2 regions of the Massilia sp. P1_C10 genome follow, and region 2 is predicted to be linked to the other one. Evidence: riboswitches for the same ligand, from Rfam matches in the RefSeq annotation. Region 2 holds a riboswitch; the other holds the start of a gene.
What was found. Region 2 has a riboswitch for thiamine pyrophosphate ahead of AC1D02_RS05480 (TonB-dependent siderophore receptor). Riboswitches for the same ligand answer to the same signal wherever they lie in the genome.

Region 1 (15,333 bases), 350 kb from region 2:
GGCGCGCGGCCCGAAACGATGTCGGAGATGACCCGGCCGGAGCCGCACGCCATCGCCCAACCCAGCGTGCCGTGACCGGTATTGAGGTACAGGTTTCGAAAAGCGCTCTTGCCGATGTAGGGCACGCCCGACGGCGTCAAGGGCCGCAGCCCAGCCCAGTATGCCGGCGCGTCGTAGTCGCAGGCACCCGGGAACAGCATCCGCACGCGGCGCGTGATCGCCTCGCAGCGCACCGGGTTCAACGCGCGTGAATAGCCGTTCAATTCGCAGGTGCCGGCCACGCGCAGGCGCGAATCGAGGCGCGAAATCACCAGCTTGTGGCCGTCGTCCGTGAGCGACACGGTCGGCGCCTTGACGGGATCGACGATTCGGTAGGTCGCCGAATAGCCCTTGCCCGGGTAGATCATCAGGCGAATCCCCAACGGCGCCAGCAGCGGCGCCGAAAAACTTCCCAGTGCGACCACGAAGGCATCTGCGCGCAGCCTGGCGTGTCGCCCATCGCTGTCGATAAACTCGACCGCTTGTACCTTGCCGCCCTCCGCGAGCAGGCGCGTCACGCCGGAGTTGTAGCGGAACTCGACGCCGGCCGCCGCGCCGAGCCGCGCAAGCCGGGACGTGAACTTGAAAACGTCGCCGGATTCGTCGCTGGCGGTGAAATCGCCGCCGACGATTTTCTCGTGCGCGCCGGCCAGCGCGGGTTCGATGCGCAGCGCCTCGTCCGCGCTGACCGGCTCCCGCGGGCAGCCTAGCGCGCGCATCGCGGCGGCGGCGCCGGCCGAGCGCGCGAACTCGCGCCGGTCGGTGTAGAAGTGCAGGATGCCGCGCGTCAGATGGTCGTATTCGATGCCGGTCTCGCGCCGCAGCGCCTGCAGGCTGCGGCGGCTGTACTCGGCGATGGCGACGATGCGGCGCAGGTTGGCCGCGACGCGCGCCGGCTGGCATTCGCGCAGGAAGCGCAGGCACCAGCGCCATTGCTGCGGATCGGCGCGCAGGCGAAACAGCAGCGGCGCGTCCTCGCGGCCGAGGGAACCCAGCACCTTGAGCAGGGACGCGGGATTCGCCCACGGCTCGGCGTGCGACACCGATATCTGGCAGCCGTTGGCGAAGCTTGTTTCGAGCGCCGCCCCGCCCTGCCGCTCCAGCACCGTGACTTCATGGCCGGCCTGCCGCAAGTACCATGCGGACGCGGTTCCGACCACGCCGGCGCCCAGTACGATGACTTTCATCTCATCGAGAAAACAGGCGTGAGAACGCGCGCGTCGCGCCGTCGATCGCCGGGGCGCCGTACACGCTGCTGATGGCCGCCACCATGTCGGCGCCGCGCGCCACCAGCGGCGCCGCGTTTTCCGGCGTCATGCCACCGATGACCACGCACGGCAGCGCGATTTCCGCCTTGGCCCAGCTGACGATGTCCGGCGCCGTGGTGACGGGGTACTGCTTGACGCGCGAAGGGTAAAAGCCGCCGAACGCGACGTAGCTCGCGCCGCCCGCCGCGGCGTCGCGCGCCAGTTGCCGGTCGCCATAGCAGGAGGCGCCGACTATCTTGCCGGCGCCAAGCGCCTTGCGGGCCTGCGCCACCGAAGCATCGGTGCCGCCGACGTGAACGCCGTCCGCATCGAGTTCCTGGCACAGGTCGATGAAGTCGTTGACGATGAACGGACGGCCGTGACGGCGGCACAGCGCCAGCAGCAGCGCCGCCTGCTCCCGGCGCAGTTGCGGGCCCGCGCTCTTGTGGCGATACTGCACCAGCGCGGCGCCCGCGCGCAGCGCCTGCTCCGTCCTGTCGACCAGCGCGGCGGTGTCGTCCCAGTTGGGAGTGACGAGGTAAAGGCCTTTCATGGGGATCCCTGCGAAGTAGTTTGAAAGGAGCGCAGCGGAATGCGCTGGCCATCGGCGATCGAATACGATTCCGCCAGCGCTCGGTGACAGTAAGCCTGCGCCGCCGTCAACGCGACCTCGATGGCGTCGCCGCACGCCAGCCGCGCGGCAATGGCCGCAGCCAGCGTGCAGCCGCTGCCGTGAAATTCGCCCGGCAGGCGCGGCCAGCGCCATTCCCGTTCGCCGCCCTCCCCGGTCCAGCGATTGACCACCATCGCGCCATCCGCGTGGCCGCCGGTCACCAGCACGTTGGCGAAATCGTCCGTCAGGACAGACAGCGCGCGCGCTTCCGGCAGGTTCGGCACGATCACCGTCACCAGCGGCAGCAATGGCGCCAGCGCCCCGATCGACGACAGCCCATCGCCGGCCCCGCTCGCGAGGACCGGATCGAGCACCACTGGCAATCCGTGGTTATCGCGGCGCAGTTCGCAGATCAGGGCGGCGATCGCCTCGGCGTTGCCGCGGCTGCCCGGAATGCCGATCTTTACCGCGCCGATCGCGATTTTGTCGATCAGCGCGCGCGCCTGTCGGCTCACCACATCGGCATCCACCGGAAGAACCTCGAACACGCGGTCGTTATCCTGCACCGTGACCGCGGTGATCACCGGCAGCGCATGCGCGCCCAGCGCCGCAATGGCCAGGATGTCGGCGGCGATGCCGGCGCCGCCGCTCGGGTCGGCGCCGGCGAACACCAGAACGGTCGGCCGCGTCACGCGAGGCGCCCTGTCATCGGCGACGAAGGCGAAGCGGCGAATCGCTTGGGGATGCGTCCGGCCAGGTAAGCCTCGCGGCCCGCCTCGACCGCCAGCCGCATCGCGCGCGCCATGCGCACCGGATCGCGCGCGCCGGCGATCGCCGTGTTCATCAGCACGCCGTCGCAGCCCAGCTCCATCGCGATCGCCGCGTCCGACGCGGTGCCGACGCCGGCGTCCACCAGCACCGGCACTTTGGCCTGCTCGATAATCAGCGACAGGTTCCACGGATTGAGGATGCCCATGCCGGAGCCGATCAGCGACGCCAGCGGCATCACCGCGACGCAGCCGATTTCCTCCAGCAGTTTCGCCTGGATCGGATCGTCGCTGCAGTACACCATCACGTCGAAGCCGTCGCGCACCAGCGTTTCGGCGGCGGCCAGCGTTTCGGGCATGTGCGGGAACAGCGTGCGCTCGTCGCCCAGCACTTCCAGCTTCACCAGCTTGTGCCCGTCCAGCAGTTCGCGCGCCATCTGCAGCGTGTAGACCGCGTCCTTCGCGTTGTAGCAGCCGGCCGTGTTGGGCAGGATCGTGTACTGCGATGGCGGCAGCACGTCGAGCAGGCTGGGCGCCTTCGGGTCCTGCCCTATGTTTACGCGCCGGATCGCCACCGTGACGATTTCGGCGCCGGCGGCGTCGGTCGCCTCGCGCGTCTGCGCCAGGTCGCGATATTTCCCGCTGCCGACCAGAAGGCGCGAGCGATAGGTCCTGCCCGCGATTGTCAGTTCCTGGTTCGATTCTTTCATGTCATTCTCCTGGTTCAGCCGCCGCCGATGGCGCGCACCACTTCGATCCGGTCGCCCGGCCGCATGCCGTGCTCGCGCCATTGCTGGCGCGGCACCACGCGGCGGTTGACCGCCAGCGCGAGCGCCTGGTTCGACAAGGACAGCGCGTCGACCAGGTCGGCCAGCGTCGCTTCAGGCGCCACCTGGTGCGGCGCTCCGTTCAAAATAATTTCGGTCATCGCGCGCCTCACTGCTTCTGGTAGATTTCGGCGCCGCGCTTGACGAATTCGACGGCCTTCACCTCCATGCCCTGTTTGAGCGCCGCGACTTCCGAGATCCCCATCCTGCCGGCGTACTCGCGCACTTCCTGGGTGATCTTCATCGAGCAGAAATGCGGGCCGCACATCGAGCAGAAGTGCGCCACCTTGGCCGAATCCTTGGGCAGGGTCTCGTCGTGGAACTCGCGCGCCTTGTCCGGATCGAGCCCGAGGTTGAACTGGTCTTCCCAGCGGAACTCGAAGCGCGCTTTCGACAGCGCGTTGTCGCGGATCTGCGCGCCCGGGTGTCCCTTGGCCAGGTCCGCCGCGTGGGCGGCGATCTTGTAAGTGATGATGCCGTCCTTGACGTCGGCCTTGTTGGGCAGGCCGAGGTGCTCCTTCGGCGTGACGTAGCACAGCATCGCGGTGCCGTACCAGCCGATGGTGGCGGCGCCGATGCCCGAGGTGATGTGGTCGTAGCCCGGCGCGATGTCGGTGGTCAGCGGCCCGAGCGTGTAGAACGGCGCCTCGCTGCACTGCTCCAGCTGCAGGTCCATGTTCTCCTTGATCAGGTGCAGCGGCACGTGGCCCGGGCCCTCGATCATCACCTGCACGTCGTGCTTCCAGGCGACCTGGGTCAGTTCGCCCAGCGTCTTCAGTTCGGCCAGCTGCGCCTCGTCGTTGGCGTCGTAGATCGAGCCGGGACGCAGGCCGTCGCCCAGGCTGAACGACACGTCGTAGGCCTTCATGATTTCGCAGATCTCTTCGAAATGCGTGTACAGGAAGGACTCGCGGTGATGCGCCAGGCACCACTTGGCCATGATCGAGCCGCCGCGCGAGACGATGCCGGTCAGGCGCTTAGCCGTCATCGGCACGTAGCGCAGCAGCACGCCGGCGTGGATCGTGAAGTAGTCGACGCCCTGCTCCGCCTGTTCGATCAGCGTGTCGCGGTAGATCTCCCAGGTCAGGTCCTCGGCCTTGCCGTTGACTTTTTCCAGCGCCTGGTAGATCGGCACCGTCCCGATCGGCACAGGGCTGTTGCGGATCACCCACTCGCGCGTCTCGTGAATGTGCTTGCCGGTCGAGAGGTCCATCACGTTGTCGCCGCCCCAGCGGATCGCCCAGGTCATCTTCTCGACCTCCTCGCCGATCGACGATGTGACTGCGGAGTTGCCGATGTTGGCGTTGATCTTGACGAGGAAATTGCGGCCGATGATCATCGGCTCGACTTCGGGGTGGTTGATGTTGGCCGGGATGATGGCGCGGCCGCGGGCAATTTCGTCGCGCACGAATTCGGGCGTGATCTCGTCGGGGATGCTGGCGCCGAACGACTGGCCAGGATGCTGGCGCCCCATCAGTTCGGCGAGGCGATTGCCCATCGGGCCGGACGCCCGCAGCTGCGCCAGGTACTCCTTTCGCCGCATGTTCTCGCGGATCGCGACAAACTCCATCTCCGGCGTGACGATGCCGCGCCGCGCGTAGTGCATCTGCGTGACGTTGGCCCCGGCGATGGCGCGGCGCGGCTTGCGCTGCAGGTTGAAGCGCATGTCGGCGGTGGCCGGGTCGAGCGAGCGTTCGATGCCGAACGCGGACGAGGGGCCGGCCAGCTCCTCGGTGTCGCCGCGCTCGGCGATCCACGGCGCGCGCGGGCACGGCAAGCCGGAGCGAATGTCGATCTTCACGTCCGGGTCGGTGTACGGGCCGGAGGTATCGTAGACGTAGACCGGCGGGTTCTTCTCGGCGCCGAAGGAGGCGGCGGTGTCGGACTGGCCGATTTCACGCATCGGCACCTGGATGTCGGGGCGGCTGCCTTCGACATAGACCTTGCGCGACATCGGCAATGGACGGATTGCGGCTTCGTCCACCGTCGCGGTGGCGGACAAAAATTTCGGGTTGGCGTTCATGTGGCTCCTTGGTAGCTTCTCGATGGTTTGAGCAGGAGCCAGCAAAGGAGTGAGGCGAGACGGCGCGCGGCCGGTGTCACCATGCTTCCCTTCGCTGGCATTATCCAGATCAGGTTCGGAGGGTATTTCTCACCCGCGCATCGCGTTCGCGACTTGCAGGACCCCTAGCGTTTGCCGTTGTTCGGCACGGACGATTCTAAACGCATTCTGAGCGTTTAGACAAGGTCCAAAAAAATTTAAGTAAGCGGTGTCCTACGCCCGCAGCCGCCGCGCGCCTATTATCTGGCCGACAACGGCAGTGCATGATGGTGCTCAGTTTGTTTCACAACAAGGAGATCACATGAGCAGCAAAGTCAGCAGCGGTCACAATCACACTCACGCCGAGAGCAAGCAGTCCGGCCAGCAGGCGCCAGGCAGTACGCCGCCAGCTTCGCGCAGCGGCGCCACCACTGGCGCGAGTCAGCAGTCCGACACGAGCAAGCAGAGCCAGAAAAGCGACAGCGGCAGCAAGCAGTCTGGGTCGAAGAGCGACAAATCCTGATCCCGATCGCCCAATAAAAAAGCCGACGCTTCGCAGCGCCGGCTTTTTTTATTTACCGCGGCCTGGGTTTAGCAGCAGCCCAGCATGCGCAGGCAGCATTCGACGCTGAGGCAGCAGTCCATGCTCGATGCGGCGGCGGCGGCCGAGACGGCCAACAGGGCAACAGCGGCGCCCACTTTGAACATTTTCGATTTCATCTTCGTTTCCTTGTTGTTTGATTTGAGTTTTCTGACAAAACCAGGATCATCCTAGTCGGGCGGCGTCCAGATCTCTTCCACGTGCGAACCAAGATGCACCGATTCCGATGGCAAGACCGGCGCGCGCATCGACGGTGCGGAAATCTGCTGGGTTACAGCCGCCGCCGCCGGTGGCAGCGGATCGGCGATGCAGCCCATCGTCACGCATTCGGCGACCGGGCAATGCGCGTCCATGCAGCAGATCTTCACGGACGACGCCATCACGGCCGCGCTGTGCAGCACGAAAACCAGGGCGATCAGAAGGAGGCGGATATAACGCATGAGCCGATTCTACCTCTGGGCGCGGCAGCTTGTCACGACATTCGTCTTGTCTAAATTATTATGAAACACGCATAAATGGTGCGTTATGATGGTCTTCAACGCAATCCGGCGCGGAGAAACCATGTCGGCAGGTAGAGCTCCATGAGAAAGAAGCGGGCCGCCATCGCATTGACGCTGGTGGTGGCGGCGTTCGCCGTCGGCGCGCCGGTGCTGCTGGCGATCCAGGAAGCGCAGCGCCAGGGGCGCGCCATCGAAACCGAGCGAGTGCTGGGCTATGCGCGCGACGTGCTGATGCGCACCGACGCCACCGCGGCCCAGGTCGACCGCGGCTTCAAGCTGCTGGAGGCGGCGCGCAACGGGGCGCCGTGTTCCGACGCGAACATCGACCTGATGCGGCAGATCGACGTGACCTCGAGCTACATCCAGGCGATTGGCCATGTCGAAGACGGCCGTATCGCCTGCTCCTCGATCGGCGGCGACCGCAAGGACCTGATGCTCGGCGGCGCCCCGGATTTCGTCACCGCGAACGGTGTGGCGATCTACAAGAACCTGCGCCTTCCCTTTGCCCCGCAGGTGCCGTTCATTGCGCTGGCGCGCAATAACTATGTGGCGATCATCCACAAGGACCTGCCGATCGACACGACCGTCAGCGGCCCCGAAGTGTCTCTGGCGATTTTCCTGTTGGGCGATACCGTTCCCATGGCATCGCGCCATTTCGTCGCCAGCGAATGGCTGCACCGACTGGGGACGCACAAGGCGGTGACGTTCGTCGATGGCCGGCGCCTGGTGGCTGCGGCGCGGTCCGACCGCTTCCTGTATGCCGCCGTCGCGGCGATCCCGGTCAGCGATTCCAACCACAGCACGCGCGAGGCCGCTCAACGCCTGGTGCCGGCCGGAGGGATCGCCGGCCTGATGCTCGCCGCGGCCGTGCTCCTGCTCGCCCGCACCCAGTTGTCGCTGGCGGCAGCGATCAAGACGGGCCTGAAGCGCAATGAGCTGTTTTTGCTGTACCAGCCGATCGTCGACATGGAGAGCGGCGCGTGGGTCGGCGCCGAAGCGCTGATCCGCTGGCAGAGGCGGACCGGCGAGCTGGTGGACCCGAACATCTTCATTCCGATCGCCGAAAAAAGCGGGCTGATCGAGCTGGTCACGCAGCGCGTGCTGGAGCTGGCCGCGCGCGACACCGGCGCATTCCTGCGGGGCCATCCGCATTTTCACCTCGCGGTCAACCTGTCGGCGGCCGACATGCATTCGCCACGGCTGCCGGCGCAGCTGGACGATTTCCTGAGCAAGACCGCGGCGGCGCCCGGCAACCTGGTGGTTGAAATCACCGAACGCGGCCTGCTGAATGTCGAACTGGCGCGCGAGATGCTGCGCACGCTGCGCGCGAAAGGCGTGCGGGTGGCGATCGACGATTTCGGCACCGGCTATTCCGGCCTGTCCTACCTGCAGACGTTGGAGGTCGACTACCTGAAGATCGACAAGAGTTTCGTCGACGCGATCGCGACCGAGGCGCCGACCAGTCACGTGGTCCAGCACATCATCGAAATGGCCAAGAGTCTGAAGCTGAAGCTGACCGCAGAAGGGGTCGAGACCGAGGCGCAGGCACGGTTCCTGCGGCAGCACGGCGTGGAATACGCGCAGGGGTGGCTGTTCGCGAAGCCGATGAAGTTCGTCGACATCGAGCGTGCGCTGGCCGCACGCTCATGACTGTTATGACGACTCGGCAAACCGCTTGAGCTTCCCGAGCGCGACGTCCCACTGCCCGCCGATGATCTCGAGTGCGCGCCGGGCCTCCGCGATGGCCGCCGGCTCCAGATGCCAGAGCCGCTCGCGCCCCAGCTTCACGTCGCGTACCACACCCGCTTCGGCCAGCACATGAAGGTGCTTGGTGACGGCCTGCCGGCTGATGTCGGTGCCGGCCGTGAGCTGCGCGATCGACAAGGCGCTGCCGGCGCACAGCAGCGCGACAAGCTTCAGGCGCGTCGGATCGCCCAGCGCCGCGAATACGCGCGGCACCACGTCGCCGTGCGGGGCGCTAGGCGCCGACATGGCGCACGATGTTATCCATCTGCGCATCCCAGCCGCCGCTGTTCATGCGGAACGCTTCGAGGCGGCGTTCCGCCGGCAGCTGGTCGAAGCCGGATTCCACCACTTTCAGCAGCGTGCCCTGGCCCGGTGCGTCGGCCAGCGTGAAGGTCACCAGCGTCGACTCTTCTGCGGAATAGTCGATCGCCGCATCGACTGCGGCGGGATGCCAGCGGAACGACAGCAGGACTTGCGGCTCGACCCGTTCGACCATCACGTCGAAAGTGAGATGCTCATAGCCGGGATAGGTAATCTGCCCGCGCGTGCGTTGGCCGGGTACGAAAACCTGGCCGGCCAGCTTCGCGCCGAACCAGGTGCCGAATTCCTCGGCGTTCGCCAGGGCTTGCCAAACGCGAGCGCGCGGGGCGTCGATGACGACGCTGCGCTCAATGCAATCGGTGCTCGAAATGCTTTTCATGCTGTTCCTCCTTCTGGTCATTGCGCAACCAAAAGGTTGCATTAACCCAGTATAGGAGGCCTGTCCGTAAAATGCAATCGATCGGTTGCTGGAATCAGGCAGGTTTTTGCTCGGAGCGCCGTGGCGAAAGCGGTAAAATGGCGGGATCATCGCAGGCGCCGCCGCCGCTCCATCCCCATGAAGAATAAATGACCACCGTTCCGACCGAAATCAACGCAGCCGCCATCAAGAACGGCGCGGGCGAAAAACATACGCCCATGATGCAGCAGTACCTTCGACTGAAGGCCGACTACCCGACCATGCTGCTGTTTTACCGCATGGGCGACTTCTACGAGCTGTTTCACGACGACGCCGAAAAGGCGGCGCGCATCCTGGGCATCACGCTGACCGCGCGCGGCGCGTCGAACGGCAATCCGATCCGCATGTGCGGCATCCCTTTCCATTCGCTCGATCCCTACCTGGCCAAGCTGGTCAAGCTGGGCGAGTCGTGCGCGATCTGCGAACAGATCGGCGATCCTGCCACCAGCAAGGGCCCGGTCGAACGCAAGGTGATGCGGGTCGTCACCCCAGGCACCTTGACCGACGCCGACCTGCTGCCCGAGAAGGCCGAGCGCCCGCTGCTGGCGATGTGCATGATCAGCCAACGCAAGGTGGTCACCACCGGCCTGGCGTGGCTGTCGCTCGCGTCCGGCGGCCTGAAGCTGATGGAGTTCTCGGGCGACGCCCGCACCGTCGGCGTGCGCCTGCAGCAGGAGCTCGAACGCATCGCGCCGGCCGAGATCCTGCGCGGCGACACCGGCGACCTGTTCGAAGACAGCGCAATCGCGCACACGCAGACGGTGCCCGACTGGCACTTCGACGTCGTCGGCGGCCACCGCGCGCTGCTCGAGCAGCTCGGCGTGGCCACCCTCACCGGCTTCGGCGCCGACGGCCTGGGCGCCGCGTTCGGCGCGGCCGGCGCGCTGCTGCGCTACGCCCAGTCGACCCAGGGCCGCGGCCTGCAGCACGTAAAAAGCCTGTCGACCGAAACCGAAAACGAATTCATCGGCCTGGACGCGGCCACCCGCCGCAACCTGGAACTGACCGAGACCATTCGCGGCCAGGAGTCGCCTACCTTGTTCTCGCTGCTCGACCACTGCCGCACGGCGATGGGTTCGCGCATGCTGCGCCACTGGCTGCACCATGCGAAGCGTGACCAGGGCGTGGCCCGCTCGCGCCACGAGGCGATCGCCGCGCTGGCCGGCAGCGACACCAGCGGCGCGCTGGCCGCCACGCTGGGCAACGTGCCCGACATCGAGCGCATCACCACGCGCATCGCGCTGCTGTCGGCGCGCCCGCGCGACCTGGCCAGCCTGCGCGGCGGCCTGAAGCAGCTGCCCGCGCTGCGCCGCACCGTCCAGCAAAGCTTCATCGCCGGCGTGCCGGCCGTGCTGGCGGCGATCCACGAGTCGATCGCGACGCCCGAATCCTGCCTCGACCTGCTGCAGCGCGCGGTCGCCGAAGAACCCGCGGCAATGGTGCGCGACGGCGGCGTGTTCGCGCGCGGCTTCGACGCTGAACTCGACGAACTGCGCGGCCTGTCGGAAAACGCCGGCCAGTTCCTGGTCGACCTGGAGACGCGCGAGCGCGCCCGCACCGGCATCGCCAACCTGCGCGTCGAGTACAACAAGGTGCACGGCTTTTACATCGAAGTCACGCACGGCCAGACCGACAAAGTGCCGGACGACTATCGCCGCCGCCAGACGCTGAAGAACGCCGAGCGATACATCACGCCGGAGCTGAAGGTATTCGAGGACAAGGCGCTGTCGGCGCAGGACAAGGCGCTGGTGCGCGAGAAGCTGCTGTACGACCAGTTGCTGGGCGACCTGGCGCCGCACATCGCCTGCCTGCAGACGATCGCGCAGGGCCTGGCGCAGCTGGACACGCTGACTGCGCTGACTCACCACGCGCTGCAGCACAACTGGTGCGCGCCGCAGTTGGTCGCCGAGCCGTGCCTGGATATTCGCGAAGGCCGCCATCCGGTGGTGGAGAACCAGATCGAGCGCTTCATTGCCAACGACTGCTGCTTCTCGAACGAGCGCCGACTGCTGCTGATCACCGGCCCGAACATGGGCGGTAAATCGACCTTCATGCGCCAGGTCGCGCTGATCACGCTGCTGGCTTACATCGGCAGCTACGTGCCGGCGACTTCGGCGACGATCGGCCCGATCGACCGCATCTTCACCCGCATCGGCGCCACCGACGACCTGGCGGGCGGCCGCTCGACCTTCATGGTGGAAATGACCGAATCGGCGGCGATCCTGAACGGCGCCACCGAGCATTCCCTGGTGCTGATGGACGAAGTCGGACGCGGCACCTCGACCTTCGACGGCCTGGCGCTGGCGTGGGCGATTGCGCGCCACCTGATCGACACGAGCCGCAGCTTCACGCTGTTCGCCACCCACTACTTCGAACTGACGCAGCTGCCCGAGAGCCATCCGACCGCATCGAACGTGCACCTGTCGGCGGTCGAGCACAAGGACAGCATCGTGTTCCTGCACGCGGTGCAGGCCGGCCCGGCCTCGCAAAGCTACGGACTGCAGGTGGCGCAGCTGGCCGGCGTGCCGCAGGGCGTGATCAAGGCGGCGCGCAAGCACCTGGCGCGGCTCGAATCGCAGGCGCTCGACACGACGCCGCAACTCGACCTGTTCGCGCTGCCGTGCGTCGAGCCGGACGACGACGTAGCGCCCGAGGCGCCCGGCGCCAGTGATCTGCAGGCAGCGCTGGATGCGATCGATCCGGACGCCCTCACCCCGCGCGAGGCGCTCGATCGGCTGTATCAGTTGAAGCGCCTGTCCGCATAATGGCGCGCCGCCACCAGCTTGCAGCGGTCGCGCTGGCCGTGCTGGCGACGCACGGCGCGTTCGCCGCCGCGCCGAAAAAGGTGGATCCAAACCAGCACCGGTTTGGCGTGATCGGCCACAGCTTCCACAACGGCGGCAGCGAGGCGCGGCTCAAGCAGGCGATCGCCGACGAAAGCGAATCGTCGCTGGCCTTCGTCGTCGTCACCGGCATCAAGGGCGCGGACGAACCGTGCAGCGACAAGCTGTACGCGCAGCGGCGCGAGCTGTTCGACGACGCGCGCCGGCCGATCATCGTGCTGCCGGCCGCCAGCGACTGGAGCGGCTGCAAGAACTCGGCCGGCCGCTCGCTGGCGATCGAACGACTGAACCGGCTGCGCGAAACTTTTTACAGCGAGCCGCATTCGCTGGGCGTGCGCAAGCTGGCGGTGACGCGGTTGTCGGCCAGCGCGAAGTTCCGCAGCTACGCGGAGAACGCGCACTGGCAGGTGGGCGACGTGCTGTACGCGACCATCAACCTCCCCGCCAACAACAACCACTTCCTGCCCGAAGCGGGCCGCAACAGCGAGTTCGAGGACCGCATGGTGGCCAACCGTTTCTGGCTCAATCGCCTGTTTGCGATGGCCAGGCGCGAGAAGCTCGACGCGGTGGTGCTGTTCTCGGAGGGCGACGTCAAGGCGCTGACGCAGCCGACCGGGCTGCGCGCGCTGCTTGGACGCGCCAGCAGCAGCAAGCAGGATGGCTTCGACGAGCCGCGGCGCCAGATCGCGGCGCTGGCGCAGAAGTATCCGGGCAAGGTGCTGCTGATCGATACCGATTCGGCGAAGAAGGGTTCGCCGGACATCGAATGGCGCGGCAACCTGGGGCACTTGAGCCTGGGATCGGGAGCGGTGGAAGTGAAAGTCACGCCGGGAGCGGCGTCGCCGTTCACGCTGAAGAACGCGTCGGACGAGAAGTGATTCTGGAAGGTGGGGTCAGGTCCGGTGGACCTGACCACGGGGTTGACGCAACGGCTTGAATCGCTGAAGTGATAGTGCAGCCGCCGGCGTCAAGAACAGGGTCAGGTCGCGCAGGACCTGGAAGGAGTCGAGCCTTGCAAGGCTCGACCGTTTCGCAGGAGCGAAGCTTCGCTTCACTAAACCCCTGCTACACCCCCGACCCACATCAGTGCACCGGGTGCGAGCGGAACTCGTCGCTGGCATCGCCGTCATCTTCGTCGCCATGGTGGTGGCCATGGGCGCCGTGCACGTGCTCGTGCTGGATCTCTTCTTCGGTCGCCGCGCGCACGTCGATCACCGACAGCTCGAAACGCAGCGCCATGCCCGCCAGCGGATGGTTGCCGTCCAGTACAACCTTGTCGTCGGCGATGTCGGTGACGGTGAAGATCATCGCTTCGTCGTCGGCGTCGGTGCTGTCGGGCATGCCTTCGAACTGCATGCCCACTTCCAGCGGCTCCGGCAGGCGGTTGCGCGGCTCGACCTTCACCAGCGCCGGGTCGTAGTCGCCGAACGCGTCGTCCGGCTCGATCTGGATGGTCGACGAATAGCCGACTTCTTTCCCATCGAGCTCTTCTTCGATCTTCGGCAGCGTGTTCTCGTAGCCGCCGTGCAGGTAGACCATGGGCTGACTGCCATCTTCGATCAGGTTGTTCTGTGCGTCCGACAGCTTGTAGTTGACCGTCACTACCGTGTTCTTGGCAATCTTCATCGCGCTTCCTTTCAGTGTTTTAGCAGACGGATTATACCTCCGCGCCCGCGTTCGCCCATAGCTGCACGGTTATAATGGCGCATGAAAAAAATCCCCCTCCTCGGCGACATCACGCCGGCCCAGTTTTTGCGCGATTACTGGCACAAGAAACCGCTGCTGATCCGCCAGGCCATCCCGGGCATGAAGCCGATCGTGCCGTTCGACGCGCTGGCCAGGATGGCGACCCAGAACTTCGTCGAGTCGCGCCTGATCACCCATTTCGACGGCGAATGGAACATGCAGCATGGCCCCCTGACCGACCTGCCGGCGCGCGACCGCAAGGAATGGACCATGCTGGTCCAGGGCGCCAACCTGTACGACGCCCGCGCCGACGCGCTGCTGCGCCAGTTCCGCTTCATCCCGGACGCCCGCCTCGACGACCTGATGATCAGCTTCGCCTCCGACGGCGGCGGGGTCGGCCCGCACTTCGATTCCTACGACGTGTTCCTGCTGCAGGCGCACGGCAAGCGGCGCTGGCGCATCGGCGCCCAGAAGGACCTGTCGCTAGTGGACGGCATGCCGCTGAAGATCCTCAAGAACTTCAAGCCGCAGGAAGAGTTCGTGCTGGAGCCGGGCGACATGCTGTACCTGCCGCCCCATTACGCGCACGACGGCGTGGCCGAGGGCGAGTGCATGACCTACTCGATCGGCTTCCGCTCGCCGTCCTACCAGGAACTGGGCGAAGCCTTCCTGCAATTCATGGCCGATTCGATCGACCTGCCTGGCCGCTACGCCGATCCGGAGCTGGAGGCCTCGGCCAAGCCGGCCGAGATCCCGCGCCACATGCTCTCGACCATCGCCGATGAATTGAACAAGGTGCGCTTCACCGAAGAAGACGTGACGATCTTCCTGGGCGAGCACCTGTCGGAGCCGAAGCACAATGTGTTCTTCACCGGGCCGGCCAAGCCGCTGACGGTTGGCCGCTTCGGCGAGGCGATCGCCAAGCGCGGCGTGGTACTGTCGCTCAAAACGCTGATGCTCTATCGCGGCAAGCACGTGTTCATCAATGGCGAGTCGTTCGCCGTCGGGCGCGCGGACAAGGCGCTGCTCGATACGCTGGCCAACACGCGCATGCTGTCCGGCGAAGCGCTGGCCGGCGCGTCGGACGATGTGATGGACGCGCTGTACACCTGGTACCAGGACGGCTGGGTGGAACTGGGCTAAGTCCGGCGGCGGCGACCAAAGGCTGGGGTCAGGTCCGGCGGACCTGACCCCGAACTTGACGCTGAGGCCAGCAAAAGGGGGACACATGGATGCACCGATTGCCGTGAAATTCAATTCGCACGCCGAATTCGGCGCGCACTTGCGCGAATGCCTGGCGCGCTCGAAAGGCGTGCTGGAGATGTTCGATCCCGACTTTTCCGTGTTCCCGCTCGGGCAGGCCGACGTCGACGCGGCGCTGCGCCACTTTCTCGCCGCCGGCGGCGCACTGGTGCTGGCGATGCACCGCAGCGCTCATATCGAGCGCGAGTGCCCGCGCTTCCTGCGCCTGCTGCGCGATTACGGCCACCGCGTCGAATGCCGCGCCACGCCGCCCAATCTGCACCAGCTGACCGATTCGTTCTGCATCGGCGACCAGGTCCACATCGTGCGCCGCTTCCACTCGGATCATATGCGCGGCGAGGCGGCGTTCGATAATCCGGCGGCCTGCGAAATCAGCCTGGAA
Region 2 (15,333 bases):
CCTGCTGGGCGGGCGGCGCATTGCGCTGGACGTCGCGATCGCGCTGGTCCTGGCCGGCGAACGCCGACGCACTGGCAACCGTGACGGCGCAACCAAGCACCAGCGCACGGACGAACGCCTTCTTGCCGCAAAAACCGGCAATTGCTGCTACAGGGGTGTCGATGAGCGCGTTATTCATGGTGTTCCTCTTCCGCGATGCCGTATAAACAGATAAGCTTAATTCCGCTATGACCCCAGTGTATGGGCAATCGTTTCCAAGGGTTAGACGGATTGGGTAAAGTTTGTAACAGTATGTAATGACTTGAAAGCAACGCTGTTTGCAAGGCGATAACACGTTACCATAGCGACATCAATATGACAATTCAAGCTGAGCCATGACGACACAATCGACACCGAATACAACGCCGGCCGCCGCGGCTGGCCACTCCGCCAAGATTATGGTAGTGGACGACGACGTGCGCCTGCGCGACCTGCTGCGCCGCTACCTGACCGAACAGGGCTTCTCGGTCGTCACCGCCGAAAGCGCGACGGCGATGAACAAGCTGTGGCTGCGCGAGCGCTACGACCTGCTGGTGCTCGACCTGATGCTGCCGGGCGAAGACGGCCTGTCGATCTGCCGCCGCCTGCGCGGCGCCGGCGACCAGACCCCGATCATCATGCTGACGGCCAAGGGCGAGGACGTCGACCGCATCGTCGGCCTCGAGATGGGCGCCGACGACTACCTGCCGAAACCGTTCAACCCGCGCGAGCTGGTGGCGCGCATTGGCGCGGTGCTGCGCCGCAAGGGCCCGGACGAAATCCCGGGCGGCCCGTCCGAGACGCCGCAGACCTTCGAGTTCGGCCAGTTCGTGCTCGACCTGGGCACGCGCACGCTGAAGAAGAACGGCGAGACGGTGCCGCTGACGACCGGCGAATTCTCGGTGCTGAAAGTGTTCGCGCGCCATGCGCGCCAGCCGCTGTCGCGCGAGAAGCTGATGGAACTGGCGCGCGGGCGCGAATACGAAGTGTTCGACCGCAGCCTGGACGTGCAGATTTCGCGCCTGCGCAAGCTGATCGAGCCCGATCCGTCGAGCCCACTGTATATCCAAACCGTGTGGGGCCTGGGCTACGTCTTCATCCCTGAAGGCCAGCCGCGCTAGTGGTCGCCCCGGACGCCCAATCCGCCCCGCGCCTGAGCTGGTTCAAGAGCGGCCTGTTCTGGCGCACCTTCCTGCTGCTCGGCCTCCTGACCACGGTGTCGATGGCCTCCTGGATCGGCATGATCAGCGTGGTCCAGCGCGGCCCGCAGGTCAAGCAGACCGCCGAACTGGTGATCTCGGTGGTGACGATCACCCGTGCCGCCCTCACCCACTCGGCGCCGGATCTGCGCGTCGAGCTGCTGATCGAATTGGTCAGCAACGAAGGCATCCGCATCTTCCCGCTGGTGGCCACGGACGTGGTCGAGCCGCCGCCTGACAGTCCGCTGATGCCGGAAATCGAAGCGCTGGTCAAGGAAAAGCTGGGCAAGGACACGCGCTTTTCGAGCCGCGTGAACGGCTCGCCCGGCTTCTGGATCAGCTTCAAGATCGATGGCGACGAATACTGGATGATGCTCGAGCGCGAACGCCTGCCCGGCCTGTCCGGCGTGCAGTGGCTCGGCTGGGCCGGCCTGGTCGGCGTGCTGTCGCTGCTCGGCGCCGCGCTGATCTCGAGCCTGGTGAACCAGCCGCTGGCGCGCCTGACCGCGGCCGCGCGCGCGATCGCCGAGGGCAAGCGCCCCGAGCCGCTGCCCGAGCGCGGCGCGCAGGAGATCATCGAGGCGAACCGCAGCTTCAACCAGATGGTCGACGACCTGCAGCAGGTCGAGTCCGACCGCGCGCTGATCCTGGCCGGCATCTCGCACGACCTGCGCACCCCGCTCACCCGCATGAACCTCGAGCTGGAGATGGCCAACCTGTCGAGCGAGGCGCGCGAAGGCATGCAGTCCGATATCGGCCAGATGGACGCGATCATCGGCCAGTTCCTCGATTACGCCAAGCCGACCGAGGCGGCGAGCTTCGTCCCGGTCGACATCAGCGCGCTGCTGGCCGACGTGGCGCGCGCCGCCGAGCGGATTCCCGGCATGCGCGTGACGACCGACATCGAGCCAGGCGTGCACGTGATGGGCAACGAGACCGATCTGCGGCGCGTCTTCAACAACCTGGTCGAGAATGCGCGGCGCTACGGCGCCACGCCGGGCGGCGACGACACCGAGATCGACATCAGCTGCCACGCGAAGGCGGTCAGCCAAGGCAAGCGCGCCGTCATCGTCCTGCAGGACCATGGCGGGGGCGTGCCGGCCGAGCAGATCGAGCAGTTGCTCAAGCCGTTCACGCGGATGGACTCGGCGCGCGGCCAGGCCAACGGCGCCGGGCTGGGGCTGGCGATCGTCGAACGGGTGGCGGGACGCCATCACGCGGCGCTGACGCTGCGCAACCGCGAAGGTGGCGGCCTGCAGATCGAACTGACGATGCCGGTCGTGTGAACACGGGGTCAGGTCCGCCGGACCTGACCCCGCCTTTGTCCGCGCCGAATGAAGAAGCTATCAGCAACCCTATACAGGAATACCCACCATGACCCAATTGCAGTTCAGCGACGTGCAGCAGGCGGCAGTCCGCATCGCCGGCGTGGCGCACCGCACGCCGGTGCTGACTTCGCGCACCGCCGACAGCATCGCGCGCGCGCAGCTGTTCTTCAAATGCGAAAACTTCCAGCGCGCCGGCGCCTTTAAATTTCGCGGCGCCTACAACGCGCTGTCGCGCTTTTCCGACGAACAGCGCCGCGCCGGCGTGCTCACTTACTCGTCGGGCAACCACGCGCAGGCCGTCGCGCTGTCGGCCAGCCTGCTCGGCATGGCCGCGGCGATCATCATGCCGCACGACGCGCCCGCGCTGAAGGTGGCCGCGACCAAGGGCTATGGCGCCGAGGTGATCGTCTACGACCGCTACAAGGAAAACCGCGAGGAGATCGGCCGCCGCCTGGCACAGGAGCGCGGCATGACCCTGATCCCGCCGTACGACCACCCGGACGTCATCTGCGGCCAGGGCACGGCGGCGATGGAGCTGATCGAAGACACCGGCCAGCTCGACATCCTGCTGGTGTGCCTGGGCGGCGGCGGCCTGCTGGCCGGTTCGGCGCTGGCCGCCTCCGCGCTCAGCCCCGGCTGCCGCATCATCGGCGTCGAGCCCGAGGCGGGCAACGACGGCCAGCAGTCGCTGCGCAGCGGCACGGTGGTGCACATCCCGGTGCCGGACACGATCGCCGACGGCGCGATGGTCACTCACCTGGGCGCGCACAATTTCGAGGTGATCCGGCGCAGCGTGGACGACATCGTCACGGTCAGCGACGCGCAACTGGTGGAGACCATGAAATTCTTCGCCGAGCGCATGAAGATCATGGTCGAGCCGACCGGCTGCCTGGCCGCCGCTGCGGCCCTGCACGGGGTGCTGCCGGTGGAAGGCAAAAAGGTCGGGATCCTGGTCAGCGGCGGCAACGTCGACCTGGCGCGTTTCGCCAAGCTGGTGACAACGTAAATACCCGGCTCCAAGCGGACACATCTGTTACATGCCTAAGCGCGGAAGCGCACATACCTTTCTCGATGAACACTCTATAACGTTAGTACATCAACCAACGAGGAGATTCATCATGATGAAGAAACTGCTGCTTGCAACCCTGATCGCCGGTTCCACCATGGGCGCCGCCGTCGTCACCGCGCCGGCTTCGGCCGCTGTCGTCGTCGTGCGCGAAGCGCCGCCTGCGCCGCGCGACGAAGTCATCCCGGCCCCGCGCCGTGGCTATGTCTGGCAAAACGGTCACTGGGAATGGCGCCGCAATCACCACGTCTGGGTGAAAGGCACCTGGATCAAAGTTCGCCGCGGCTACCACTACAATCAGCCGACCTGGGCCGAGCGTGATGGCCGTTGGGAAATGCATCGCGGCGCATGGGCACGCGGCGACAAGGACGGCGACGGCGTGCCGAACGCGCTCGACAATCGCCCGAACAATCCGAATCGCCAGTAAGCAGCATGGGGGCCGGGTCCCACGGACCTGGCCCCGTCGCAGCACCTCCCCGCCCGACGCCCCGCATTAACCCCAAGCAGTGCATTCCACTGCGCAAATCCTGCAAGACAGCTCCTACACACAGACGATCCACGGCTTGTGAGATGGCGAACAGATATCTTTTTTACAAGAGAGGATACTGGGTTCATCGCAAGACATTCGCCAGACAGGAGCATCACCATGAACCGCCCAACAGTACGCACCAGCATCTTCCTCGCCGCCATGCTGGCAGCGTCCGCCGCCTTTGCCGGCGCCGACATCGTCAAGTGCGTCGATCAGAATGGCCGCATCACGCTGACCGAGAACCAGTGCAGCGAAGGTGTGCAGACCGTGCTGGTGGCGGGCGCTGCCGACACGCCGGCGGCGCTGCCGTCCGAAGCCTCGCCCGCCCTGCAGGCGGCGCCGGCGCGCCGCGTTCAGCGCATCGCCTACGCGCCGCCGGTGATCCAGCATGACAGCTGGGCCGCCACGCTGCCCCGCGCGAAGATGCTGTCGCGCGACGCCGCCACGCTGAAGGCCGCGCGCACCAGCATGCAGGTGCTCGATGAAGCCTCGTCGGCATTGCGCCATCAGCGCCTGGCCGGCGTCAACTGAATGTGACCGCGCCTAGTGCAGGTCGTGCTGGCGCGGCGTCTCCACCACCGGCGCATTGCTGGCCGCGCCCAGCGTGCGCACCAGCTGCGCCAATTCTTCGTTCTGAATGAAACTGGCGGAAGACGCGGCCGTCAGCATGCGCTCCGGCGGCTGCGAGCGCGACACCGCCCAGCCCTGCACGTAATCGACCCCGATCTCGGCCAGCGTGCGCACCGTCGCCGTGTCCTCGGCCCACTCCGCGATCGTCTTCATGCCCAGGTTGACCGCCAGGTTGACGATCGCCTCGACGATGGCGACGTTGGCCGGATGGTCGTTGATGTTGACGATGAAGTTGCCGTCGATTTTCAGCACGTCGGCCGGCAGCTCCTTCAGGTAAGAGAACGAGGTGTAGCCGGCGCCGAAGTCGTCCAGCGCGACCTTGACGCCGAAGTTGCGCACCTGGTCGATGAAGCGGCGCGTGTTGTCCAGGTCGTGCAGCGCCACGCTTTCGGTGATCTCCATGCACAGGCGGCTGGCCACGTGCACGTGGCGGCCCAGGATGTCGATGGTGTCTTGCACGAAGCGCTCGTCGTTGAGCGAGGCGCCCGACAGGTTCATGCAGACGAACTGGGTGTTGGGGAGGCTTTGCAGGTTGTTCTGGATCCAGGCCAGCGTGGTCGCCAGCACCCAGCGGTCGATCACGCCGGCGCGGCCGCTCTTCTCGGCCGCCGAAATGATCGGGCCGGCCGGGGTGATGCTGCCGTCCTTTTCGCGCATCCGCAGCAGCACTTCGAAATTGAGCGACTCGTGCGGCGCCTTCAGCGACATGATCGGCTGCATCTCGAGGAACATGCCTTCGGTCGCATTGGCCGACGACAGGCGCGCCACCAGCTCGAGCTCCGCTTCGCGCTCATGGAAGGCCGAGGCGTTGCGCTCGTAGACCACCAGCCCGTCCTTGCGGCCGGTCTTCGCTTCGCGGCAGGCGCGGTCGGCGTTCGACACCGCATCCTTGATCTGCATGCCCGCGCTTACTTCGATCAGGCCGATCGAGCCGCGCACGTGGAAAGCCTTGTCGCCGACCCGGTACGGCGTATTGCCGATGCGGTCGACGATGCCGCGGCAGATCAGCGACGCCAGCGGCACCGCGGTGTCGGGCATCACGATGACGAATTCGTCGCCGCCGACGCGGCCGATCTGCTGGCCGCCGGCGAGCATGGTCTGCATCCGTTCGCACACCTGCTTGAGCACTTCGTCGCCGGCGCCGTGGCCGAACAGGTCGTTGATCAGCTTGAAGCGGTCGAGGTCGAGGTAGGCCAGCGCCAGCGGCTTGCCGGCCGCGACCGAGCCGGCCAGGCTGTCGAACATCTTCTCGATGCCGCGCCGGTTGAACACCTTGGTCAGCGGATCGTTGTTGGCCATAAAGCGCAACTGTTCGGTTGCCTTTGCCTTTTCCGTGGTGTCTTCCAGCACGCCCTCGATGCGCCCGCGCGCCAGCGTGGCGCGCACCAGGAAGCGCTTGGTGCCGTCGCGGTTCTGGATTTCCATCTCGGCGTCGGCGTGGGTGTGCACCATGTCGTGCAGCTGGCTCCACACGCCTTCGGCGAAGAACTGCTTCCAGCGGGTGCGCCCGGCCACGATCTTGGTCTCGCCCAGCATCTTGCGCAGCGCCGGATTGGTGGACAGGAAGTGGCCGTAGACGTCCAGCGTGAACAGGCCGACCGGCATCGCCTCGTAGGCGTGCTCGAGCTGCTCCTGGGCTTCGATGCGGCGTTCGGTCTCGAGGCGCATCTGCTCGGCCACGGCGAGCGCGGCCAGCAGGCTGGACGCGAGCGCGGCGGTGACGCTGTTGATCACCCCGACCATTTCGCGCAGCCCGAGCGCGGCGGCCACCACTTCGGCCACGCCGGCGGCGAAGGTGACGACGAACGAAGCGGCGAACCAGAAGGCGGCGCGGGTGTGCGAGCGGAACATGATGCTCAACAGGGCCGCACCCATCACGCACACGCCCAGTCCGGTAATGACCCACAGGACCGGCAGGAAGATGTGGTAAGGCAACAACATCGAGCTGGCGATCAGCGGCAGGCAGCACCATTCGGCGATCCGCAGCGGCATCACGTAACGCGATTTGAGCAGGTCCTTGCCGAACAGGGTCTGGAACAGCACCAGCGTGACGACCGGGTACATCGCCAGGGTCAAGGCACGACTGAGCATCAGGAATTGTTCGGGCACGATCTGGCCCAGCCACTGGATGTCCCAGCCGGCCGACAGCGCGGCCGCGCGCAGGTTGAGGATTAGCCAGCCGGCGAACAGCACGTACAGCATCTGGCGGTTGATCAGCGCGGTGATGAGCACGAACAGGGCCAGCACGACCATGCCGCCGTCGAGCAGGCCGGACTTGCGGTGGTAGCCCTGCACCGACAGATTGAGCTGGTCGGCCGGCCATTGCAGCGCGGTCAAGTGCGCCGGCCCAACAAAGCTGGCGCGACACAGCACGTGGGCCGGGGTCACGGTCAGGTTCAGGGCGAAGCCGGCCTTGACCGGCGCCAGGGCGCCGCTGGCGGTGTTGCGCGTGGTCGCGCCCAGCGATTGCAGGGACGCCTGGTCCCAGCACGCCATGTCGAGCGCGTGGCGCGACGGGAATTCGACGGCGTCGGCATCGCCCGGCTTGCCCAGCGTCGTAAAGCTGAACCAGACCGGGGCCTCGGACAGGTGGGTGTCGTAGGCTTCGACGGTGCGGCGCGCCTGCAGCGCGGCCAGCGCCGCCGCCGGGGTCAGCTGGGCGCCGCTCTGCGCGACGACCTTGAACGGGAGCGGCTGTTCGCCGCTGGCGACGTAATGGCTATTCCACAGCGCCATCGCGATCACCGACATCAGGGCGATCCCCAAAGGCACTATATAGAAGGCGAACAGACGCAGCGACTTGGCTATCGCCCGTTGGGCGAGCGCAGGCAGCGGTTTGCGCAACTCAAAATTCGTATCTGGCATTAGCGGTATCCAACTGCGGAGAAATCGCCCGTTTTTGAGACGGACAAACGTTTATTCTACGCGAAGGATACCGCAAAAATTGATACTGTAATGCAATATGAATAAATTTAGGCGAGCAACATTTCCCGGGCGCGCACCACCGACGGCGGCGCCATCGGGCGGGCCAGCCGCGAAGGCCGCACGCGCGGGGTGCGCCGGGCGCCGATATCGATGTCCGGATGCTTGATGTGGCGGAAGAAACCGAGCATCGGATGGCCCGCTTCGGTCCAGCGCTGCTCGCCGGTGGCGATCTCGAACTGCATCACGCGGTGCGGGATATTGCCGACGTGGCTGAGCGGGACCGGCGCCTTGTCCTCGAACACGTCGGAAAACAGCAGCTGTTCATATTGACGGTCGATCGGCGCGCGGCCGGTGACCACCGCGTATTCGATATTGTTGGCTTCGCAATACTCGAAGCTGGCCTTGATCAGCGCCACCTTGACGACGCGGCCGATGCGGCCTTCGCCGATGCCCAGGCGGGTGACTTCGGCCAGGCGGCGTCCCTGCAGGTAGGCCGGCAGCGCCACCGAATCTTCCACCGACAAGGCGCGGTGCAGGTTGGTCTGGATCCGCAGGCTGCCCAGCGCCGAGCCGTCCAGCTTGGACTGCGCCAGCAGTACCACGCAGTCGTCTTCGTAATCGGCGTGCTCCGGCTCGATCAGGGTCTGGGCGAATTCAGGGATGTGGCGCGCATACGCGGCATGGCGGATCTGCACCGCCAGGCGCATGTCGTCGTCGCTCTGGACGCGCTTGATGGTGAATGGCAGGCGCTCGATCGCCTGCTCGTGAGTGCGGCCGACGGCGCCAGCGAGCATGCGGGCGGTGCGGGAAGGGATGGCTGCCACTGCGTCGAACTGTTCCATTTTGACACTCCTGGGATAATTGGTTGGATTGCGTTTTGTCAATTATCTGCCCGTAAGAAATTATCAAAGTGTCGATAAGCTATCGATTTATGGTCTATTTCAATGGATTTGTTTCATACGAGAATATTGAGGTTTGACCCTCATAACCGTAAGTCACGCCAATTTCGTGCTTCTGCGCGAATCATGAACATCAAGCTTGTGACGAAAGCGTAATGCTGCTTTTGTGGCAGCAATTGGCCCCTGAACGGGGCGTATCGGTGGCGTTTGCAGGAAGGCATGCCAAAGCGAGTAGCCTGTTTGGATAGCGATTTTCGCAATGGCAAAAGCGAAATGTCGCCACAAGGCAAATACCTCAAGTCAACATTGAGGCCGCGGTTTTTGAAATCCGTTCCATTTCCATTCAGGTCACATTCGACTGGTTTCGCCCAGGCCCGATCGGAAAACAAGCAACAGCGCGCGTCGCCGCGTTACGGATCGAGCCTGGCTTCGGCCAGCTGCCTGGCCAGGAATTCGACCAACGCCGCCACCCGCGGCGCCAGCGCGCCCTGCTTGTAGAACACCGCCCACACGGGCTCCGACCACGCCAGGGTAAGCTCGGGCATCACCTCCACCAGTGCGCCGGCCGCGACATCGTCGCGCGTGAGGAAATCGGACAGCCGCACGATGCCCGCGCCGGCCAGCGCCAGGTGGCGCAGCGTCTCGCCGCTCGACGCCGTCACCGCCGGGCTGACCGCCACGCCCTCGCCGCCAGCATGCGCCAGCGGCCAGATGTTCAGCGAGGCCGGCGCGGTGAACCCGAGCAGCCGGTGCGCCGGCAGGTCGGCCACGTCGCGCGGGCAGCCGTGGCGCGCGATGTACGCCGGCGCCGCCAGCAGGCGCACGCGGCTGCTGCCAAGCCGGCGCGCATTCAGGGTCGAATCGGCCAGCGGTCCAATCCGGATCGCCATGTCGGCGCGCTCTTCGATCAGGTCGACCACGGTCTCGCCGCCGGTCAGCTCCAGCTTCACCAGCGGGTAGGCGTCGAGGAAATCGGCGGCCAGCGGCGCCACCAGGTGATTGAGCGCCGGCGTCGAGGCGTTCACCCGCACCAGGCCGGACGGCTGCGAGCGGCGCGCCGCCACCTGCGCCTCGGTGTCTTCCAGTTCAGCGATCACCGAGCGCGCGCGCGCCAGCAGCCAGCTGCCCTCCTCGGTCAGGTCGAGGCGGCGCGTGGTCCGATGCATCAGCGTCATCTGCAGCTGCGCCTCCAGCCGCGAAATGGTGCGGCTGACGCCCGACGGCGTCTGCCCCAGCCGCTCGGCGGCGGCGGAAAACGAGCCGGTATCTATCACCGTCGCGAAGGCAATCAGTGCATCGACATCGATCATTTGTGACTCCAGATCAAAAGTCTATTGTACGGCCGGGGATTTTTCTTTGCGCCGCGCGCGCCCACACTGCATGCCTCTCTCATTTAAGGAACCACCATGCCACTCGCACTCTGGGCGCTGACGCTGTCGGCATTCGCCATCGGCACCACCGAATTCGTCATCGTCGGCCTGATCCCGACCATCGCCGCCGCCGTCGGCGTGTCGGTCCCCTCGGCCGGCCTGCTGGTCAGCCTGTACGCGCTCGGCGTGGCGGTCGGCGCGCCGGTGCTGACCGCCCTGACCGGCCGCGTGCCGCGAAAGCAGCTGTTGATCGCCCTGATGGTGCTGTTCACCATCGGTAACCTGCTGGCCTGGCAGGCGCCCGGCTACGCCACGCTGATGGCGGCGCGCGTGCTGACCGGCCTCGCGCACGGCGTGTTCTTCTCGATCGGCTCGACCATCGCCACCAGCCTGGTGCCGAAGGAGAAAGCGGCCAGCGCCATCGCCCTGATGTTTTCCGGCCTGACGGTGGCGCTGGTCACCGGCGTGCCGCTGGGAACCTGGATCGGCCAGGCTTTCGGCTGGCAGGCGACCTTCCTCGCAGTGTCGCTGCTGGGCGTGCTCGCGATTGCCGGCAGCGCGCTGCTGGTGCCGCGCGATATCGCAGGCGCCGAGCCGGCACCGCTGATGACGCAGCTGGCGGTGCTGCGCAAGCCGCGCCTGCTGCTGGTGTATGCGATGACCACGCTCGGCTACGGCGGCACCTTCATCGCCTTCACCTACCTGCCGCCGATCCTGCAGGAAGTCTCGGGCTTCGGCGCGTCGTCGATCAGCCTGGTGATGCTGGTGTACGGCGTGTCCGTCGCGGCCGGGAACATCTGGGGCGGCAGGCTGGCCGACCGCAAGGGCCCGTTGCGCGCGCTGCAGATCGTGTTCGCGTTGCTGGCGGCGGTGCTGCTGGCGCTGACGTTCACCGCGCCGCACAAGCTGCTGGTGCTGGCCACGGTGCTGGCGTGGGGCGCGGTCGCCTTCGGCAACGTGCCGGGCCTGCAGGTGTATGTGGTCAAGCGCGCCGAGCACGACGCGCCGCGGGCGGTCGACGTGGCATCGGGCCTGAACATCGCCGCTTTCAACGTCGGCATCGCGCTGGGCGCCTGGGGCGGCGGCCTGGTGGTCGCGCATCTCAGCCTGATGGCCACGCCGTGGATCGGCGCGGGGGTGGTGCTGGGCGCGCTGGCGCTGACCACGCTGGCCGCCTGCCTCGACGAGCGCGACGCGGCGGCGGCGCCGGCGCCGGAACAACTCCGGCACGCTGCCTGACCTATTTATCCAGCTCGGGATAGTGGCGGAAGATGCCTTCTTCATTGAACGGTATCCGCCGCTTCGACATAAGATAAGCGGCGATGTTCGGCCTTGCCGCCACCTGTTCGCGAAGCGCCATCAGCCGCGGATACCGCGGCCCGATCCGCGCCATCGCCTTGGGAAACGCATAGCGCAGTCCTTCGATCACCTGGAACATCGACAGGTCGGCATAGGTCAGCTTCGCGCCATTCAGATGCCCGCCCTTGCCTGCCGCCGCCAGCACGCCCTCGAAATAATTGAAGTACTTCGGCACCCGCTCGGCCAGGAAGTCGGCGGCGCGCTTCTTCGCCTCCTTCTTCTGGTCTTCGTAATACAGCGAGGACGAAATCGGATGATGGGTGTCGTGCGCTTCGGCCACCAGGTCGGCGATCGTCAGTTGCAGCTGGTGGACCCACAGCCGGCCCGCCTGCGCGCGCGGCGCCAGTCCATGCGCGGCGCCCAGGAACATCAGGATGTTCGCGGTCTGGCCGATCAGCCGGTCGCCGGCCGCCAGGAACGGCGGCGCGAACGACGGCGTGCCGGCCTCCTTCATCCGCTTCATCATCGCGCGCACGCCGTCGCGCCCGCGCGCGACGTCGACATACTCCGCCTGCGCTTCCTCGAGCGCCAGCCGGACGAATTCGCCGCGGCCCTGGATCGTGGGCCAGTAATACAGCTGGTAGACCATCGCCGCCTCCATCGTTTGCCGGGCCTTCGATTATCGGCCAAATTCCTTTCGCCGGCGCCGGCTTCCGTGCTAGTCTCCGGCTACCGTCGCAGAGCGGTCACAAGAGGCCATCAACAAGGAGAAAAACATGCTGAAGAAAATCGCACTCGTCATATTTGCAGCCCTGGTCATCATCGTCGGCATCGCCATGACGAAGCCGGACACCTACACGGTCAAGCGCACCGTCACGATCAAGGCCACGCCGGAAAAAATCGCCCCGCTGATCACCGACTTCCACCAGTGGGCCAGCTGGTCGCCATGGGAGAAGCTCGACCCCGCCATGCAGCGCACCTTCAGCGGCGCCGCCTCCGGCAAGGGCGCCATCTACGAGTGGAAAGGCAACAAGGACGTCGGCCAGGGCCGCATGGAGATCACCGAGGCGGCCAGCCCGGCCAGCACGAAGATCGACCTGCTGTTCAAGGAGCCGTTCGAGTCGCGCAACACCACCGAGTTCGTGCTGGTGCCGCAGGGCGCCGAGACCCAAGTGACCTGGAACATGGCCGGCCCGATGAATTTCATGACCAAAGTCATGAGCGTTTTCACCAGCATGGACGCCATGATCGGCAAGGATTTCGACAAGGGCCTGGCCAGCATGAAGGCGGTAGCGGAAAAGTAACTCCATTGAGCGAGATCACCGCTCGATCCGAAAGGTAAGTCAAGATGAAGTGAGGGTTGTCCGGCCATGCTGCCGGGCGGCCCGCACTTTTCGACAACCGCGGAGCCGCCCCGATGATCATCGCTCAACTCGTGAAGCAGTGGCTGACCCGGCGTGCGCGATACGGAATCAAATCTTCTCTGGCCTTCATCGCGCGCAGCCTGCGCGTGCTGCTCTACCGCAGCGAGCACCGGCGCCTGTGCCGGCTCGACGTCTACCGCAACTACGTCGCCGCGCCGCCCAACGACGACCTGTTCCATCACCTCAGCCACAAGTACTACCTGATCAGCGAGCTTGGCCGGCGCGCGCGCATTGCCTGCGTGCTGCGCCACTACGGCTTCGAGGACGAGACTTTCAACACCGCCTACAAATACGCCGTCTACCGCGCCGGCGGCCTGACGCTGTGGCAGCGCCGCGCCAACGGCTGCCGCTTCGCCATCACGCTGTCGATGGCCTCGCGCATGGACGCCGAAGGCGACCTGACTATCATGTTCGATGCCGACGGCACCTGCCTGCACCGCCTCAGCTTCAGCTGGATCGACGGCCGCTTCGCCGGCGTGGCCGCGCCTCTGCTGCCGTTCGTGGCGCGCAACCAGGGCAGCCCACCCGAGTCGCACCTGGCGATCGCCGCGTTCGAGCAGGCCTTCCCGCACAATTCGCCCAGCCTGTTCTGCACCGCCGCCATGCAGGGCGTGGCGCTGGCCGTCGGCATGACGCAGATCGCCGCGATCAAGCACAGCTTTCATCCGGTCGGATATCGCGCTTCGCCCGAGCGCGCCGCGCGCATGGAGGCCGCCTACGACAATGTCTGGAAGCTGCTCGGCGGCGTCGAGCAGCCGGGCCCGTGCTGGCTGATCGCGCTGCCGTACCGTCTCAAGCCGCTGTCGGAAATACCGGCCAAGCACCGCAAGCGGGCAGCCACGCGGCGCGCCCACTGGCACGAAATCGGCGAGGCCGCGCGCGCCATGCTCGAGTCCAAGCTCAAGCGCGTTCCCAAGCCGGTGCCCGCGCATGCGCCCGGCCGCGAGATCACTTCCGCTTTTTGAGCCGTCTTCGCCTGCATCAGCCGGCAACACGCGCCCCATCGGTTCATGATAAACTCTGCGCTCGCTAGGGGTCCCGGGATGCGTTCCGGGTGAGAGATACCCTCCGTACCTGATCTGGATAATGCCAGCGTAGGAAAGCGCAAAGTAGTTCCCCCTTTGTCCGCTCCCCTCCCGTCTGGCTCCGGTTTTTATAGTACGCACCGGCGCGTCCGGTGCATGAAACGAGCAGACAATGTCCCAACCAATCCTGAAGTATTCCGTACTCGCCTTCGCCGTCATGCAGGCGTGTTCCGCCATCGCCCAGACCACCATGACGGAAGTGGTCATCACCGGCGCCAGGCCGGCCGGCAGCGAACGCGTCGCCATCGGCGGCTTTGCCGAGGCGCCGCTGCTGGAAACGCCGGCCTCGGTCAGCGTGATCGACCGCCAGCGCATGCAGGACCTCGGCATCCACAACAGCACCGACGCCATGAAGCTCGACGCCGCCGTCAGCGATTCGTACAACGCGGTCGGCTATGCCGAGAACTTCTCGATCCGCGGCTTCAGCCTGGATAACACCTCGAGCTACCGCAAGGACGGCCTGGCGATCCCGGGCGACACCCAGATCCCGCTGGAGAACAAGGAGCGCATCGAAGTGCTCAAGGGCCTGGCCGGCCTGCAGGCGGGCGTCGCCGCGCCGGGCGGCATCATCAACTACGTCACCAAGCGTCCGACCGCTACCGCCCTGCGTTCGGCGACGTTCGAAGTGCGCGAGCGCGGCACGCTGTACGGCGCGATCGACCTGGGCGGCCGCTTCGAAGATCGCCGCTTCGGCTATCGCATCAACGCCGCCGCCGAAAAGCTGCGCTCCTACGTCAAGGGCGCCGACGGCGAGCGCCAGTTCGTCTCCGGCGCCTTCGACTGGCAGATCACGCCGGACGCGCTGCTGCAGCTCGACCTCGACTACCAGCACAAGTCGCAGCTGTCGGTGCCGGGCTACCAGCTGATCCGGAACGTCAGCCTGCCGACCGGGATCTCGCAGGCCATGCTGCTCAACGACCAGCCGTGGGCCAGGCCGGTCGACACCAGGAGCACCAACGCCGGGCTGCGTTTCGAGTACCGTCTCAGCGACGACTGGAAGGCCAGCGTCAGCATGAACAAGCACTGGTTCAAGCGCGACGACTTCACCGCCTTCCCTTACGGCTGCAGCAACGAGGGCGAGGGCTTCTACCCTGGCTTCTGCTCGAACGGCGACTATGACGTCTACGATTACCGCAGCGTCGGCGAGCGCAAGACCCCGTTCGGCGCGCAAGCCATGGTGCAGGGAAAATTCGCCACCGGCGCGGTCAGGCATGACCTGACCGCCGGCGCGTCGCTCTTCACGCGCCACGACAAGGCCAACGACTACGTCTACGAGTACGCGGGCTTCAGCAACATCTACCACAACATCATCGTGCCGCCCGCGCCGGGCACCCTGATTCCCGGACCGGACGACCGCAACGAAAACGAGCGCGCGCTGTTTGTGCAGGATATCGCCGCCCTGTCGCCGCAGCTGAAACTGCACGCCGGCCTGCGCTACGTGCAGGTGAAACGCGACCAGGGCCTTGCCCACACCGACGAAGGCTTCGCGCTGCCGAACGTCGCGCTGGTGTATGGCGTCAACCAGGACTGGAACGTGTATGGCGCGCTGACCCATGGCCTC

Region 1: another riboswitch for thiamine pyrophosphate. It lies ahead of thiC (phosphomethylpyrimidine synthase ThiC); the one in region 2 lies ahead of AC1D02_RS05480 (TonB-dependent siderophore receptor).

What each region holds. Positions count from the first base shown of each region.
Region 1 covers NZ_JBFUAC010000002.1:617,526-632,858, forward strand. Annotated here, with positions in the region: gene AC1D02_RS07120 (D-amino acid dehydrogenase) at 1-1,226, opposite strand, end outside; gene thiE (thiamine phosphate synthase) at 1,228-1,839, opposite strand; gene thiD (bifunctional hydroxymethylpyrimidine kinase/phosphomethylpyrimidine kinase) at 1,836-2,591, opposite strand; gene AC1D02_RS07135 (thiazole synthase) at 2,588-3,376, opposite strand; gene thiS (sulfur carrier protein ThiS) at 3,391-3,594, opposite strand; gene thiC (phosphomethylpyrimidine synthase ThiC) at 3,603-5,516, opposite strand; TPP riboswitch at 5,586-5,692, opposite strand; gene AC1D02_RS07150 (hypothetical protein) at 5,857-6,057, shown strand; gene AC1D02_RS07155 (hypothetical protein) at 6,126-6,254, opposite strand; gene AC1D02_RS07160 (hypothetical protein) at 6,306-6,575, opposite strand; gene AC1D02_RS07165 (EAL domain-containing protein) at 6,717-8,285, shown strand; gene AC1D02_RS07170 (ArsR/SmtB family transcription factor) at 8,289-8,627, opposite strand; gene AC1D02_RS07175 (SRPBCC family protein) at 8,614-9,081, opposite strand; gene mutS (DNA mismatch repair protein MutS) at 9,270-11,924, shown strand; gene AC1D02_RS07185 (hypothetical protein) at 11,924-12,880, shown strand; gene AC1D02_RS07190 (FKBP-type peptidyl-prolyl cis-trans isomerase) at 13,086-13,628, opposite strand; gene AC1D02_RS07195 (JmjC domain-containing protein) at 13,710-14,831, shown strand; gene AC1D02_RS07200 (DUF7931 domain-containing protein) at 14,917-15,333, shown strand, end outside.
Region 2 covers NZ_JBFUAC010000002.1:263,600-278,932, forward strand. Annotated here, with positions in the region: gene AC1D02_RS05415 (hypothetical protein) at 1-178, opposite strand, end outside; gene ompR (osmolarity response regulator transcription factor OmpR) at 375-1,139, shown strand; gene AC1D02_RS05425 (sensor histidine kinase) at 1,139-2,503, shown strand; gene AC1D02_RS05430 (threo-3-hydroxy-L-aspartate ammonia-lyase) at 2,592-3,551, shown strand; gene AC1D02_RS05435 (YXWGXW repeat-containing protein) at 3,664-4,038, shown strand; gene AC1D02_RS05440 (DUF4124 domain-containing protein) at 4,258-4,671, shown strand; gene AC1D02_RS05445 (EAL domain-containing protein) at 4,684-7,635, opposite strand; gene AC1D02_RS05450 (hypothetical protein) at 7,743-8,537, opposite strand; gene AC1D02_RS05455 (LysR family transcriptional regulator) at 9,005-9,904, opposite strand; gene AC1D02_RS05460 (MFS transporter) at 10,001-11,203, shown strand; gene AC1D02_RS05465 (glutathione S-transferase) at 11,205-11,912, opposite strand; gene AC1D02_RS05470 (SRPBCC family protein) at 12,040-12,567, shown strand; gene AC1D02_RS05475 (DUF535 family protein) at 12,681-13,652, shown strand; TPP riboswitch at 13,709-13,805, shown strand; gene AC1D02_RS05480 (TonB-dependent siderophore receptor) at 13,885-15,333, shown strand, end outside.